Regions from separate parts of the Paenibacillus sp. FSL P4-0113 genome, predicted to be linked through region 2. Evidence: predicted binding sites of a transcription regulator. Region 2 holds the regulator's gene; the other holds the start of a gene.

Region 1 (8,195 bases), on a different contig from region 2:
TTACAGCTCACGTCCCGGCGGATAGTATCCTGTTGTCCGTAATCTGTAATTTCGGAAGTTTCCTGCAACTGGAAGATTTCCGTGCATAAGTTCGACATCTTGACTTGACCCACGTTTTTAAGAGCATGTGCCTGGTTCGCGTTACTTTTGTTCATGATATATGGATAACCAGACTCCAACTGAATCATGGCAATTTTCGTCAGCATGTCACGTGCGCTCATCGCTATTTTTTTCTTCACCCGATCGTCGGCGAGCAGCGTGTCGTACATTTCATCCAAATCCATGTCGTCCAGATGTGTTCCATAGGCTTTGAACACACTGTAAGGAGCAAATACATGCAGCGGTTCGTTATCTTGAGCCAGCTTGTAAAAGCGATTTGGCACCAGTAATCCAATCGAAAGTGTCTTGAGACGTACTCTTTCGTCAGCATTGATTTTTTTGCTATCCAGGAACTCCAGCACGTCCCATCCGAAAATGTTGTAATAGGCTGCCCCAGAGCCTTTGCGTTGCCCCATTTGATCTGCGTAGGAGAAGCCGTCTTCCATCAGCTTCAGCACAGGCATAATGCCTTTTGCTGCGCCTTCTACGCCTTTAATCGCTTCGCCGCGTGCCCGCAGCTTCGACAGGTTAACGGCAACACCGCCCCCGATTTTGGACAACTGCATGCAGGTGTTCAGCACATAGTTGATCGAGTTCAGGGAGTCGTCCATTTCGAGCAGGAAGCAGGATACCAATTCCCCACGGCGGCTTTTGCCTGCATTCAGGAACGTTGGTGTCGCTGGCTGGAGACGTTGCTCCATCATCGAGCGAGACAACAGGCGTGCCGTATCGGCGTTACCGCGTCCTAAATGCAGCGCGACAGCAGCAACCCGGTCAGGGTAATGTTCCAGATAGACTTTACGGTCGTTACTCTTCATTGCATAGTCGGTATAAAACTTGGATGCTGCCATATAGGAAGGAAATTTAAAATTATAGCTATGAGTGATATGGAAAATATCATTAATTTCGTCAGCCGTGTAGCTGTTATAGAAATTTTCGTAATAATCATTCTCAATCATATACAGCACTTGAGCGGCTGTGTCAGCAAACTTCAAACTCCGTTCCTGAACTTCCTTCATAAACTCTGCTACAGCCTCTTGGTCTTTTTCCAATTGGAAAAAGCCGTCTGTATCGCGTTTCATCAACATGTTGTTCAATTCAATATGCCGCAACTCGGCTCACCTCCTGTTTAAAACGCTCTACATCTCCGAACGTTCCAGATAATTCAAATTTACTAATCACGGGGACATTATAATGATCGGCAATCAAATCCGCACTTTTGGCAAATTTCTCACCCCAGTTACGGTTGCCGCTTGCAGCTACACCAACAAGGTTTTGAGCATTCTTTTTCAAAAAGGAAGATACCCTCTCAGGTATCTGCCCAAACCCAGTTGTATATGTAATAAGTACGTAAGGTTCTTCTATAGTCATTTGCTCCTCGATCTGAACCGCTGGAAGCTTGAGCTTGTTTATAAATCTTTTTACATTGCCGGTCTTGGAATCATATGCAATCAGCATGGTATGCAACCTCCTTAAACATTTAACGAAAAAAGAAAACGGCATTGCCTGGGATCTATTATAGATGGAATCCCTTGCTGGCTGCGCCATTTAAGATTTTTGACTCTATATTTACATGTATTTTCATACCTGTATCTTCAAGATATCGGGCATAAATACGTTTTTTACACTATATTTAGAGTACATTCTCTATTTTATATCTATATATAGTTTTGTCAATCGGTCTAGAGGGGATCAGAGGACCCAGATCGGGTAGAAGTCCAAGCGGGGTGCGGAAAAGAGCGAAAGAACTTTTTTTTCGTAAGTATGTTAAAAAAGTATTGGAGTTTTTGAGGGTGAAGATGTACGATTTGTCAATGGGCAATTGAATGGAAAATTTACATTTTACTGTAGAAAGGATGAAGTGAATGGGAAGTGATTCTATGGAAGTTCAATCGTTTAATACGATCTTTTTTATCGTATTTGGACTCATTGCTTTTGTAATGATTATGGGAATTGTCAAAACGATCGGAGCGGGCCTGTCCAATCAAGCAGCCGAACGGGTACAACGTTCATGTAAGGTTGTGGATAAACGGACGAGAGTGCGTGGGGGATCAGGCGATTTTTCAGCTTCGACCTATTATTATATCACCTTTGAGTTTGACGGGGGTGAGCGTAAGGAGCTGGAGGTGAAGGATAGGGACTTTGGTATGATTGTGATCGGGGATCGTGGGGAGCTTCATTATAAAGGTACACGTTTTCTGGAGTTTGTGAGAGTAATGGAAGCATAAAGGTGCTTAAACAAATACATAATCGGAGGGAAGATTACGATGCCGCATATCATTGGAAAACGAGTTGTATTGAGAGAATACCGTCAAGAGGATATACCAGATATCCGAAAATGGGTCAATGACCCGGAAATCACACGTGGTTTAAGCGACGTGTTTATCTATCCGCATTCACAGGTGAATAGTGAATCTTTTGTACAGATGATGATTGACGGCAACCCCGAGATCAAAGGTTTTGTCATTGCGCATAAAGACACCCTGGATTATATCGGACAACTGGACTTATTTAAAATCAACTGGGTGAATCGGCATGCCACCCTTGGAATTGTGATCGGGCGTGACGGTGATCTGGGCAAAGGTTATGGACGGGAAGCGATCCGGCTGTTACAAAAATTTGCATTTCATACGCTGAACCTACATCGACTGGAGCTGGAGGTCTATGCGTTCAATGAACGTGCACACCGTTGCTATTTGGCCAGCGGCTTCAAGGAGGAAGGGCGGCTGCGGGAAAAGCTATTCAGGGAAGGGCGATACTATGACATTATTCAGATGGGGATTTTGCGAAGTGAATATGAGGCTGCACAGCAATCGACGGAATCCTGAGAGTGCAACCTCATAAGCTATATTACTCCGTCAGCTTTCTTCAATTTTTTATGAGTGAAATCACGGGGACTACGCTCATCCTTTTTTTATTAGCTAAAGGACTTTCTTTGCAGAGTGCGAACTTCTTACTGGTTGTATTCTTTGTAAGTATTTTTCTGTTTGAGATACCTACTGGGGCTATTGCAGACAAGTATGGAAGAAAAATCTCTGTTATTTTGGGACTTTGTTGTTTTCTAGCCTATAGTGTATTGTTCGTTTCGACAGATCATATCGGGGTGCTTGTGTTTGCGCAAGTCTTTGGAGGTCTGGCTATATGTTTACAATCAGGTTCGTTGGAATCATGGGTTGTGGAAAATAGTGATAAGCCCATGGAAGTTCTTTTTACAATCTCTAACAGTATACAGTACATTTCAGGATTTATTTGTGGTCTGTTGGGGGCCTTTCTCGCAACTTTTAACTATTCACTTCCATGGGCGGTTAGCATTTTATCTATTATTGTATGCATTTTTCTATGCTTCTTTTATATGGATGAGGAGAATGTGGCTCATCGAAAGACGTCCACTACCCGCATTAAAACGATTATCGGAGAAAGTGTCCGTATCGGTTTTGAAAATAAGTCTATCTGGATTGTGTTTATGATTGACTTATTTATCAGCTTTTCAAACTCGGCTGGAAATACATTTCAACAGCCACGTCTGGTGGGCCTTTCCGAACAAGGGATTTGGATTATGGGGTTTATCAAGGCAGGGTATTCACTATGTATGACTTTGGGAAGCTACCTGGTTCGAAAGCTAGGCGCACGATACAGTGATGTACATATACTCATGTATGCTTGCGGCATGATTGGAGTATGGCTCATTTTTGCCGGTGCGTTCAACACATTTTATCCTGTACTGCTTACCTTTTTGATCTATGAAATGGGGCGCGGCATGTACCCGGTTGCCAAACAAATTTTTCTGAACAAAAGAATCTCTAATGAGTATCGTTCTACACTACTATCTCTGGATTCTGCGATTTCACAATTAGGCATGTGCATAGGTTTAATCATGACAGGGATCATCAGTCGTAATTTTACGGATTTGTCTTCCGATCAAACACCTATTCAAATATCTTGGGTAATGTGTGGGGGGATTGCGTTGATTCCTATCATCTTATTGTTTTACGTCAATCGTGTATCAGGGAAAAGTAATTCTTGGAAAGAAAAAGAAACCAAACAGAATATGTAATAATAGTTAATGTAGAAGGGCTGAACAGCATGGTCTGTCAGCCCTGTAATATTTCATTAAAAAGGCAAACCCTATTTTTCGCCGTACCACAGTTTCAGCCGATTTTGAATTAGGCCAGTATAGATTTCTTCAGCCTTTGGCACACCCGCCTGATCCAGCTCTTGGAGCATGCGGTCATACACAGCGTCGAACTGATCTGGCTTGGCGAGTACGGCCTCAGGAATGCGTTTGCGTACAATGTCCTGCGACTTTTGATAAATAACATTGTAATTCGTATTGGTCGGAACAGGCATGTTGTAGGCAGCCCCCCACTCTTTTACCGGAAAATCTTTTTCGTTCGGGAACAGGTCTTTCCACGTATGGGCTTTGTATGCCTGAAGGGACTCTTTCTCGGCTTGACTATAATTTTCGGTAATCATCTCCGGATAATTGGTTGTGTAATAATTGCCCGAAGGGTCCTTTACGCTATCGCCGTAATGTGGCCCCCATATCCAGTACAAACCGATACCTGACTCTCTGCTAAAAGAAGCGTTATCCGTGTTCTTACGTTGTTGCACATCCGCCGGAATGACTCGTTTGCCATTCTCTACGTTGTAATGCTGGCCTTCAATTCCCCAATTACGTAAAATTTGTCCTTCGTCGGAGGCCAGAAAATCCAGAAACTTGATAGCTCGCACCGGATTTTCACATGAGGTTGTAATTCCGATCCCGGATGCGGTATCGAAGCCGATGGGCTGGAGGGAATGGTCCTCGTATTTCTCATTTAAAGTGACTGGAAAATGGGCGTAAGTGAATTCATCCTTACCTGCTGCTTTGAGCGCATTTTCGGCATCTTGATAGTTCCATTCCTGATCAATGAGTCCGATGACACGGCCTGCGGCAATTTTGGACTTGTACTGATCACTTTTTTGCACAAAAGTATCCTTATCCAACAGTCCCTCATTGTACATATGGTTCAACCAACGGAAATATTCACGTTCTTCTGGGCGCTTGTAGTGAAGAATGGCTTTGTGTGTTTTAGGATCAATATAATATTCGCCATCGTCGGGTCCACCTGTAGCAGTAACAGCCGGGTTTGTCACTGTAATTTGAATTTTCCAGTCCTCGGCATCGAGTGATAGGGGGATGGTTCGCTGTCCATTGGTGGTTGGATATTTGGCGACATAATCTTTAAGTGCTTTTTCAAAATCTTGAACGGTGCGGATTTTAGGGTATCCGAGCTTCTTAAGTGCCTGGTGCTGGATTTCGAAGCCGGCTTGTGCATCAAACGCAATGTGATCCACACCCAGATTGGTCGGGATCGTGTAGATGGCTGGATCTTCACTACTATATTTAATACGATTAAAATAGTCTCCATACACTTTCTTAATGTTAGGGCCGTATTTGTCAATGAGGTCGGTTAAGTCAATGAGTGCCCCGGCATCGACTAACTTGCCAATGTCTGATTTAGGGTACACGAGATCTGGATATTCTCCGCTCGCTGCCATTAAAGCAAACTTTTCCTCGCCTCGACCATTGACAGCATGTTCGGCATTTAGCGTAACGCCCGTTTTCTTGATAATTTCCTGTCCGACAGCATCCTTCATGTTGTTCCAGTTAGAGCTGGAATCACCGCCAAAGAAAGTAAATGTAATGGGACTGGTGTCATTAGGATCTTCCTTTTCTGCCTTACCGTCTGTTCCATTCGCACAGCCCGTTGTAACGAGCAGCAGCAAAGACAGGAGTAGAATAGAGCTCTGTCGTACCGACCTGTTCATGAACATTTGCAAATCCCCCTTAATAAGTATGATTTACACAATGTAAGTGCTTTCAATAGTAAATTGTAGGAAATAAAGAACCTCACGTCAAGTCATTTATAATTGTTTGTTATGCAGTTTGTTTTTTTATTAAGCAAACATATTTTAATGAAAAGTGTGGATTTGTGTAAATCCATCGTTTGATGATCTAAAACAAAGTATGCTACGATGGTACCAGTTTATAGGCATACCTGTATATTTAGAAGACTAAGGTAGAAAAAGATTTCGAATAGGGTTGGGTGAGGAGATGCGTGGAAAAGTAACATTACAGGAAATTGCGGATGCGGCGGGTGTTTCAAAGTTTGCTGTTTCGCGTGCACTGTCAGGCAAACCCGGTGTAAGTGAAGAGACGAGGGCGCTGCTGGTTAAGCTTGCTGCCCAGATGGGCTATTTTCGCAGTCATCCCAAAATGACTGGGATAGAGCCTCGGGACACAGATGCCAGAGAATGGTCGGGTACGGTGCTGGTGTTATTTCCAAATATTCGGCACCAGAACAGGGAATCCAGGTACTGGGGACCTGTATTTGAAGGGATTTCCGAGCGTCTGAACCGTAAGGGGATGGATATGATCACGTTAACGGAGCCCTCGACTGAGGATATGTTTTCTCTACTGAACCCGGAGGCGATTAAAGGGATTATCACAGTAGGGACAATTTCAACTTCGTTGTTGCTGAACATTTATCGGATGGGTATTCCGGTCGTCATGGTAGATCATTGGGATTCTGCATTTTTAAGTGATACGGTGTTTACAGATAATCGCACATGCATGAGTGAATTAATGAAGGATTTGCTGTGTAGGGGCTATACCCGCTTTCAGTTTGTGGGTCATATTGATGACGCTCACAGTTTCTACGAACGCTGGGAAGCTTGTCGTTCTACACTGGAAATGAGCGGAGTAGAATTGCGACAAAATAAAGCCCTTCTTCACGGAGGAGCGCAGGCGCTTGCTGAGGAAATGGACAAGTTGTCTGAGGACAAACTGCCTGAGGTTTTTGTATGTGCTAATGATGTGACTGCTGCGCAGGTCGTGGATGTGCTGAAAGAAAAGGGGATTGACGTTCCGAGGCGTTGCGGAGTGACCGGGTTTGACGATACGAATGAACAAATGCCAATTTATGCCACGGTGAGAGTGGATAAGGAATTGCTGGGAATGCGTGCAGTGGACCAATTGTTGTGGCGCATAACGAACCCGAACTCGCCTGTCGAGAAAAAGCTGCTACATGCTGAGCTATTCATACGGGAAGTTCATGCACCCCGGATCAGTCGGGAAAATGATGACCGTGAGCGTCCCATCAGCACAATCACATATAGTTAATGTCCAGATACGTGTGTGACACCATACATCGTGAAGACAAAGGAGGTCGCTTTTAGCCTGTTTGGGGCAGAGGGCGACTTTTATTTTGTATTTTGTCACTTGTTCCAAAAAACAATTGACTACTTTGTTAGCTTAATGTTATTTTTGTTATGTTACTGACGAATCCAGATGTTCCCAATCATGCTTATAGGGAGGCTTGTGACGATGGTTAATGTGATAGGGTTGGATGGCTGGAGGTTTAGAGAAGCACAAAGTGATGAGTGGCTCAGCGCGAAAGTGCCGGGTTGTGTGCATACCGATCTTTTACGACATGGCAAAATTCCTGATCCGTTTATGGGTATGAACGAGATGGAGGTACAGTGGATTGATAAGCAGGATTGGATATATGAAGCCCATTTTGAGATAAATGCAGATCAGCTTCAATGTCAATGTGTAGAGTTGGTGTTGGAAGGTCTGGACACATACGCGGATGTAAAAGTGAATGATCAATCTGTCTTGTCAGCCAATAATATGTTTCGAGTATGGAGACGGGATGTGAAGGCAATGGTTCAGCAAGGGGAAAATCGGCTAGAAATCAGTTTTCGTTCTCCGATTGCTGAAGATGTACCCAAGCTGGAAAGCTTAGGTTATGGACTCCCTGCACCCAATGATCAGTCCGAAATAGGTGGTTTGTCCGATAAAAAGGTAAGCGTTTTCGCACGTAAAGCTCCTTACCACTATGGTTGGGATTGGGGACCGAGGCTGGTGACGAGCGGTATCTGGAGAGAGGTTCGGATCGAGGCTTGGTCCGGTCTGATCGTGAGAGACTTGTTTATTCGACAGGACGAAGTGAGTTCGGCAGGGGCTAAACTCATGGCAGTGGTAGAGATCGAAAATGCAGATGAGATTAGAGATACCGAGTTGCGTATTTCTGCTGACGGCAAAGTGTGGT
Region 2 (8,195 bases):
AAAACCATTAATTATGTATATATCAAAATATAAGTAAAAAAGCCCTGCAAAAGGGCTATCTTTCTTGCGATTCATTCTACTGTCGATTAAAGCTCTACCTGTATGACTATGTTCCAAATCGTTTGCGGTACCCGCATTTTCGGCATAACTCTTCTACCGCTTCTCTTTTGGAGAACCCGAAGTACAGACGATTTGCACGCTCCCCTTCCACAATGTCGGAAAAAGATTGCTCATGCACGTTACCTAAATTAATGACACCTTCTCCATCCAGACAGCAAGGGACCACCGTTCCATCCACCAATATCGCTGCTTGGCTACGGAGTGCATGGCAAAAGCCTTTTCCGTCATCTTCCGGGGCACTGAGGCTCGGCCATTCAAATTCGTGGTCCTGATTCAAATAAACGTTTGGTGCAATTTTGACCCCACTACCCGGTATCACCTTTTCCTCAATCCGATAGTCCAGTCCAAACTCTTGCTCCAGTCGTTCAAGTGTTTCCCGGTTGCGCTGACGCTGCACATTAGTCAAATTATCTTCAGTCAAGTTCCAGAGACGGAACGAAATAATGACATTGTGTTTCACCGCTTCTCTTACAAACGTGAAGATATTACCCAAATATCCTTCTCGATCCACGGAGCCTTCATGTCCGTCAAAACTATGGAGAGAGAAGTTCATCTGACGCAGCGCTGGTTGCCCAAGCAGCTTATGTTCGGTCTTCGGCAGCAAGGTACCATTAGTGGTAATATTGACCTTTAAGCCTTTCTCATGAGCACTTTCCAGTAAAAGATCAATTTTCGGATGGAGCAACGGCTCTCCTTTTACATGCAAATAGATATAATCTGTATGTGGTTTGACCTGATCAAGCACATTTCGAAAAACTTCCGGATCAATAAATTTTTTGACACGCTGTGTTTGAGGACAAAAGCTGCATGCGAGATTGCAAATGCTCGTTATCTCAATGTATACCTTTTTAAAAGTTTTCAACATGATTTCCCCATTCTAACCTTCATCCTGAGCATCTTGTTTATGCTCACTAATCTTATGATTATAACGGGTTATTACCGACAGGTAAACTCTCCAGTCTCCCCCTTGGTGTGGGCATCAAATGCTCGACACCTACGCCTATCCAAGATTTGTTTGATATTTTCTATTGACCCTAGGTCTGACCTAAGGTTTATAGTGGAGTTATTCAAATATCAGTAAGGAGTCCTCTCATTGAAAGAACACATTACGATCAGCCAGCTTGCTCAGCTTATGAATGTATCTGTACATCAACTGCGATATTTTGAAGAAAAGGGAATCCTCTATCCATCACATACTGAAGAAAATCAATATCGGATGTACGGGCTTCATGAGATTTATCAGCTATCGCATATTTTATTACTACGTAAATTAAATGTCCCTGTCGGTCAGATTCAAGAATGTATGACTTCCTATGCTGCCGATGATTATAACCAGCTTTTAGAGCATTCGTTGCAAAAAGTACAAGCTGAAATAGCTAACTTAAAGATGCATGAACAGTTTATTCACAAAGTGTTAGAAGAATATAATAATCGGACCCAGCAGGGCGATGAGTATCAAGTCAAACGATTAGGTCCCCGTCATTTAAAGCTATGGTTTGCATTGGAGAATGGTCAAGAGTTCACTGCCGGAAACCTATTTGAACACCGCCCTGCCCCACCTCGATTATTTGAAAATGACATGCATTACTTGCCTGATGCTGGACAGTTGAAGCTGTGTTATGAAACGGCGGATGTGGCTGACTATATTCTGGAAGAAGGCAACTATCTTTATAAGCATCTTTCCGTCATTGAAGAACCTGAGATTGATTATGAGATCAAACAAATGGAACGATATGTAGCTCATCACCAATATAACTGCCAAAGCAAGATCATTCTAGTAGAAAAATCTTATCTTTCGATGTTCGACAACAACAAGCTACAATATGAAATTCAAGTCAAAGTAGAATAAATCTTGGAGGTGTTACATGAGTGCAAAATCTTTTGACATTGTTGCATACCAAAAACAAGACCATGAAGCTGTTTGCAGTCTTTTAGTCGAATCGTTTAAAGCAAAATTCCAATCTCTTGTTACACTAGAGGATCAAGCTACACAGCAGTTGTTAATGCAGGTTTGGGTTCAAAATCCTTATTCTACATCTATGAAACAATTTGTAGCCAAAGAAAACGAAGAAGTTATCGGTGTTCTTTCCCTTAAATGGAAACCCTCCTACTCTTCACTTCCTGAAACAAACCCCATTTCTTTGACTCCGCTCCTAAAACAGTTTGGTTGTTTCAATGTATTTAAATTTTTGGCAGGTATGCATGCGCTAGAGTATACCCCCGCTGCAAATGAGTGTTACATTGATCATTTGGCGATTCGTTCAAGTCATCGTAATCAGGGAATAGGACGCCATCTTGTAGCTTTCGCACAGCAATTTTCGGTTGAATCTGGTTTTCATGCATTGACGCTTCACGTAGCGCATAAGAACCAAGGGGCTATCCGTTTGTATCACCAACTGGCGTTTGAAGTAAAACAATCCAAATATAATGGGTTACGGCATTTTTGGTTCAAGGAGCCTGTATGGCATCTGATGAGTTGGAAAGAGAACCTGCATTCGAGGAGAGAGCATCATTGAAAAAAACACTCAAGCTTACTTTTGGTATTGCGGCAGCTCTGGCTGCTGTCTCGGTACTCATTGTTCTATATCAAAATTCCTACAAGATGACAGAAGAAAAAATACAAATCACGACACCTAAAGGGCTGTTAACAGGTACATTAACTTTGCCTAAAAACTACTCGGGAAAGATTGGATTGGTTATTTTTGTCCATGGGGATGGTCCTATTAATGACACCTATGATGATGGATACAAACCACTGTGGGAAAAGTTCGCTTCCAAGGGTTATGCCTCCTTGTCACTGAATAAGCCCGGTATTAACAGCGCTCCTGGCAATTGGCTCGCCCAAAGCATGGAGGACCGCGCACAGGAGATCCGATATGCAATAGACTGGGCAAGAAGCTTACCTATGATTGATAAGCAAAAAATCGGCCTATGGGGAGCCAGTCAAGCAGGATGGGTCATTCCGAAGATCGTTAAAGAGGAGCATGATATTGCATTCAGCATCCTTGTATCGCCTGCCGTGAACTGGATTTCCCAAGGACAATTTAATACCAGAAAAGAACTGGAGCGAGAAGGAGTTACTCCGCAAGAAATTCAAAAGACATTGAACTACGATCAAGAGATTCTACAGTTACTGAAAAGACAGGCTTCTTATGAAGAATATCTAAGCATAGCCGATCCTGACGATATGATTTCCAAAGAAAGATGGAGCTTTATACGCAAAAATTTTCTGTCTGATTCCACCGAAGAATTAAGTCACTTCCATTCTCCTGTACTCTTGGTTCTGGCTGGAAAAGATATTAATGTTGATGTAAAGGATACCGAGCGAGTCTATCACCAGAAAATCCCCGCAGAGCTACTGTCCGTGATTCATTTACCTGAAGCCGACCACTCCATGATGGATGAAAAAATCGCGCGTTCAAAATCTCTAACTTTTTTAACAGCCGTATTCGCCCCAAGAAAATTGGTGAATGACGAGTATCTCGAAATCCTTGCCAATTATGTCAGTGAGCGTTAAACAATGATGTTTTTTTCATACTTCTTTTGAATATGCTGATAAAAAATCCATCTTTTTTGAGTATACGATTTTCTTAATGCGGTCTACAGACAGTCCACATTGTTCTGAGAGTTCGTCAATGGGCAGCCCATGTCTGCAAATAACTAGTCCTTGCACTCGTGAACAATGGGTTGCAATTAAAAAAGACGTCTATTTCCTTTAGGATCTGTTTTCTGTGCAGTCAGTTACGCGCTCATTCCACCCATAACTGTTCCCGGTTAGACTGGGAATAGATCTATAAACAACAAAAAAACGGCATCTCTGCCGTTTTTTCTAAAAAGATGGACTCTCAGGGACTCGAACCCTGGACCAATTGATTAAGAGTCAACTGCTCTACCAACTGAGCTAAGAGTCCATAATAAAAGTTTGGTGGAGCCTAGGGGGATCGAACCCCTGACCTCATCGCTGCCAGCGATGCGCTCTCCCAGCTGAGCTAAGGCCCCATCATAAGCAAGTTTTATCAACGTTTCAAGCGACTTCTATATCATATAAAATATTTAACCCTGTGTCAATACTTTTATAAAAAAATATAATTTTCTCCCTTCATGGCCCAGAAAAGATACAGTCAGCGATCAGTCGCTGGCTGTATCTTTAGATAACAGTGTTTTCAGTTCCTTCATAAACATATTGATGTCTTTAAACTGACGATAGACGGACGCAAAACGTACGTAGGCGACTTCATCCACTGGGTAAAGCTGTTCCATGACCAGCTCACCAATCTGCTGGCTATCCACTTCTGTGGCTGCTGTGTTGCGGATAGCGTTCTCCACCTGGGATACGATCATATCCAGTTGCTCGACGGATACTGGACGCTTCTCGCAGGCTCGAATGAGACCGCGCAGCATTTTATCACGACTAAACTCTTCACGGCTGCCGTCTTTTTTGATGACCATGAGAGGGGTTTCCTCCACCATTTCAAAGGTGGTAAAACGCCTGGCACACTGCTCACATTCACGGCGGCGACGGATGGACTTGTTATCATTCGCAGGTCGCGAATCCAGCACTTTCGTGCCATTGTAGGCACAATACGGACATTTCATAATCTCACCACTTTCTTTTTCCAATAAATTCCCGAAGACTTTTAGTAATAATTTTGTCAAAACAGATCATAATATGTTTACCATATCGCGAGGAGGTGAACAACAATGGCACAAGGAAACAATGGCAACTCCAACAATCTGGTAGTCAGCAGATCCTCCGGCGCTCTGGAGCAAATGAAATTTGAAATCGCTCAAGAGTTGGGTATCAGCATTCCTCAAGATGGATACCAAGGTAATATGACTTCCTATGAGAACGGTTCGATCGGGGGCTACATCACAAAACGCCTCGTAACGATCGCTGAACAACAATTGGCAGGTCAATACCAATAATCGCGGTAATAATGCAAAAATAACAAGAAAAAGTGTCTGGATGGGCTGGTAAAAACAGCCTGTCCAACGCTTTTTTCATTTTAAAGCGAAAAGCTCATCATGTCATTAACTTGGATTTAAAAATCATTATAAATTTTCGTGTATTGCCTGTAGTAATAAATGACCCGCTGTACATAATGTCGTGTTTCACCAAAAGGGATTTGCTTGATGGACTCTTCTTTTCCATCCCACACTCCCTTATCCAGCCACTCTTGAACTTTACCCGGCCCTGCATTGTAAGCAGCTACGATTGCTACAGGATTATCCTGAAACTTTATGGATAGGTTATGCAAATACCAGGTTCCCAGCTCAATATTGGTGCCAGGCTCGTGCTTGACTCTGTCCAGCGGAACCTTTTGAATCTGGGCGCTGTCCATAATCCAATTTGCCGTATTCGGCATAATCTGCATCAGCCCTAGCGCCCCCTTATGTGACTGCTTACTGGTTTTAAAATTGGTTTCTACACGGATAATAGACGCCACCAAAAATGGGTCTACTTCATACGTCTGTGAATACTGCCGAATCTCATCCTTATATTGAATTGGATAGAACCAGGGCATCCAATTTGAATTAAGGAATAGAATCAGGACAAACCCGACAAACAAAATGAGCAGGACTCTTTTCTTTCGCAAAATATTCATGCAAGTCCCTTCCGCTGCCAAAATTGATCAATTTGTCGCTTCGTCTCAGTCTGTGTTCCGCTATTATCAATAACGATATCGGCCAAGCTTTTCTTTTGCTCAATATCCATTTGTGCGGACAGCCGAAGTCCAGCTTGCTCCTCCGTCAGACCGTCTCTGAGCACCAGACGCTGGAGCTGAATATCACGTGGTACGTACACAACCATAATTTCCTCGTACAAGCTCTCAAGCCCCGACTCGTACAGTAACGGAATATCTGCCAAAACAAGCTTGTTCGGCTGTTCCCGTTCGAATGCTTCCATGCGCATACGCATTTCCTCACGAATAGCAGGATGTGTAATATCGTTAAGTGCCTGCCGCTGGGCAGGGTCTCCGAATACAATCTCTCCCAGCTTTTTGCGATGCAGAGTTCCGTCACTGTTCACTATAGCTTGTCCAAAATGCTGTATGACCGCCGCCAACACCGGATGCCCCGGAAGCATCACTTCCCGGGCAATGGCATCTGCGTCGATCAGCAGCGCACCTTTGGCGACCAAAAGAGCCGACACGGTGCTTTTTCCGGTAGCAATACCTCCGGTTAATCCGATATTCATGCTCTTTCACCTCATAACAGCTTCAATATGCCCATCATAATCAGTAATAATGCCGGCAATACACCCAGCGCCTTCATAAATCGAAATGCTGATAGAAAGAAACCTGCCTTCATCCCTGCAATCAAAAATGTTCCACTGAATAACGTAATAGCCAGCGCAGTAGACAGTGGTTGAAAACCAAGCATAGCTGCCCCGAGTCCCGCTCCGAACGCATCGACCGATAATGCAATACCCAGCCAAACCGCTTCGGTAGCAGATATACTGCCGGAACGGTCCATATCCGCAGCAGACGGGCTTCGAAGAATCCGAATAACAAGCCCCCATTTGCGAAACTCCAGAGAAAATACTGTTCGTTCCTGCTGCTCCACAGAAGCTTCTGCCGACAGATCTTTTCTTGAGCTGGGGAAAGACTCGGTATCAGCATTCTCCATACCCTCCTTCTCCCCAAGAACAGATCTGCTCGCTGGATCAGTCTGTTTTGTAAGAAGCAGACCCCGAGAGGGCTCCACTGAATCCTCTGGCAAATCCTCTTTGCGGTGCAGAGCTTGAATCAAAGAGTAACAGCCAATACAGATCAGGATGACAGCACCGAAAACGGTCGTATATACAGGAGACAGGACACGAGATAGTAATGCGCCCAATTGCATGGATATGCCGATCACCAAACCTGAACATACGGAGATGATAGCAATCGACAACAGTGGAATTTTCATTTTGCGCAGACCATATGTAACACCGACTCCGAAACTGTCCAAACTTAGCGCAAATGCCAGTAACAGCAGGGCTCCCCAATGATTAGCCACTCCAATTCCCTCCCATTGCGAAGGCAGGGCCTTATAACAACCGAAACCCTCCGCAGTATTGGTACTTGGAACAATATATGAGAGGGATGGGCTTGGGGTGACTGTGCTTGTTTAGCGCAGAGGCTGGCAGACCGGACAATGATGTGTGCCCCGTCCGGCTACGACAGATTTTTCGATCAATGTACCACAGTTGATGCAAGGCTTCGCGTTACGTCCATAGATTTGCAATTGATGCTGGAAGTCGCCCGCTTCGCCCTGTCCATTCACGAATGATTTAATGGACGAGCCTCCAACCTGAATGGACGCACCTAGCGTGGAGACAATAGCTTCATGCAAGACATGAAATTGGCTATCCGTTAGGCTTTTGGCTGGCTGTGCTGGATGAATCCCCGCCTTAAACAACGATTCATCTACATAGATATTCCCGATGCCCACCACATATGACTGGTTTAACAGCGCTGCCTTGATCGAAGTCGAACGAGTTCCAACAGCGGCACGCAGCATTTCTGGTGTAAAGGCCTCGTCCATCGGTTCCAGACCAAGTTTGTTCAGCGGCTTTTCCAGCAAATCCTGTCCTGCTGGAAATAAGTGCATCGTGCCAAACTGGCGCACATCCTGATAACGCAGCTCCGTACCATCTTTAAAATGAAAGATGACATGGGTATGCTTTTCCACAGGATCATGTTGTGAATATAATCCATATCGCCCTTCCATTCGAAGATGGGAGACCAGCACCAGCCCGTCCAGCAAAATCCGCAGAAACTTTCCGCGTCTCTCCACCCCTGTAATCCGGTGATCAGCCAATTCCATGGCAAAAGCGTGGATATCATCGGGCCGTTGAATGATCCGCGGCAGATTCACAGTGACATGATCTATATGTTTATCAACGATAAGCTCGTTTAGCGTTCGTTTAATGGTTTCTACTTCCGGTAATTCCGGCATGATGTCTTCACCTCACCCTATATTATAACGGAAGCAGCGTCAAATTGGGACTATCTACTCATTGAAATATCTTATTTGGCCTCATACCAATTGCTGCCATAGCTTACTTCGGCTTTGAGCGGCACAGCCAG

Evidence for each region. Region 2 encodes NrdR, which represses ribonucleotide reductase genes. Its sites were predicted from a motif close to AACACNATATATNGTGTT; they were not measured.
Region 1: nrdI (class Ib ribonucleoside-diphosphate reductase assembly flavoprotein NrdI) is a predicted target of NrdR. The motif match lies at 1,723-1,740, and genes of this name have one in related genera.

Annotation. Positions count from the first base shown of each region.
Region 1 covers NZ_JBBPAZ010000002.1:34,240-42,434, forward strand. Annotated here, with positions in the region: gene nrdE (class 1b ribonucleoside-diphosphate reductase subunit alpha) at 1-1,211, opposite strand, end outside; gene nrdI (class Ib ribonucleoside-diphosphate reductase assembly flavoprotein NrdI) at 1,198-1,557, opposite strand; gene MKX46_RS24745 (DUF2500 domain-containing protein) at 1,980-2,327, shown strand; gene MKX46_RS24750 (GNAT family N-acetyltransferase) at 2,367-2,927, shown strand; gene MKX46_RS24755 (MFS transporter) at 2,930-4,153, shown strand; gene MKX46_RS24760 (ABC transporter substrate-binding protein) at 4,225-5,916, opposite strand; gene MKX46_RS24765 (LacI family DNA-binding transcriptional regulator) at 6,197-7,264, shown strand; gene MKX46_RS24770 (beta-mannosidase) at 7,469-8,195, shown strand, end outside.
Region 2 covers NZ_JBBPAZ010000001.1:5,448,417-5,456,611, reverse strand. Annotated here, with positions in the region: gene MKX46_RS23970 (radical SAM/SPASM domain-containing protein) at 107-985, opposite strand; gene MKX46_RS23965 (helix-turn-helix domain-containing protein) at 1,214-1,969, shown strand; gene MKX46_RS23960 (GNAT family N-acetyltransferase) at 1,986-2,636, shown strand; gene MKX46_RS23955 (alpha/beta hydrolase family protein) at 2,633-3,637, shown strand; tRNA gene MKX46_RS23950 (tRNA-Lys) at 3,959-4,031, opposite strand; tRNA gene MKX46_RS23945 (tRNA-Ala) at 4,044-4,119, opposite strand; gene nrdR (transcriptional regulator NrdR) at 4,249-4,716, opposite strand; gene MKX46_RS23935 (alpha/beta-type small acid-soluble spore protein) at 4,822-5,046, shown strand; gene MKX46_RS23930 (lytic transglycosylase domain-containing protein) at 5,163-5,726, opposite strand; gene coaE (dephospho-CoA kinase) at 5,723-6,319, opposite strand; gene MKX46_RS23920 (MntP/YtaF family protein) at 6,331-7,122, opposite strand; gene mutM (DNA-formamidopyrimidine glycosylase) at 7,234-8,064, opposite strand; gene polA (DNA polymerase I) at 8,136-8,195, opposite strand, start outside.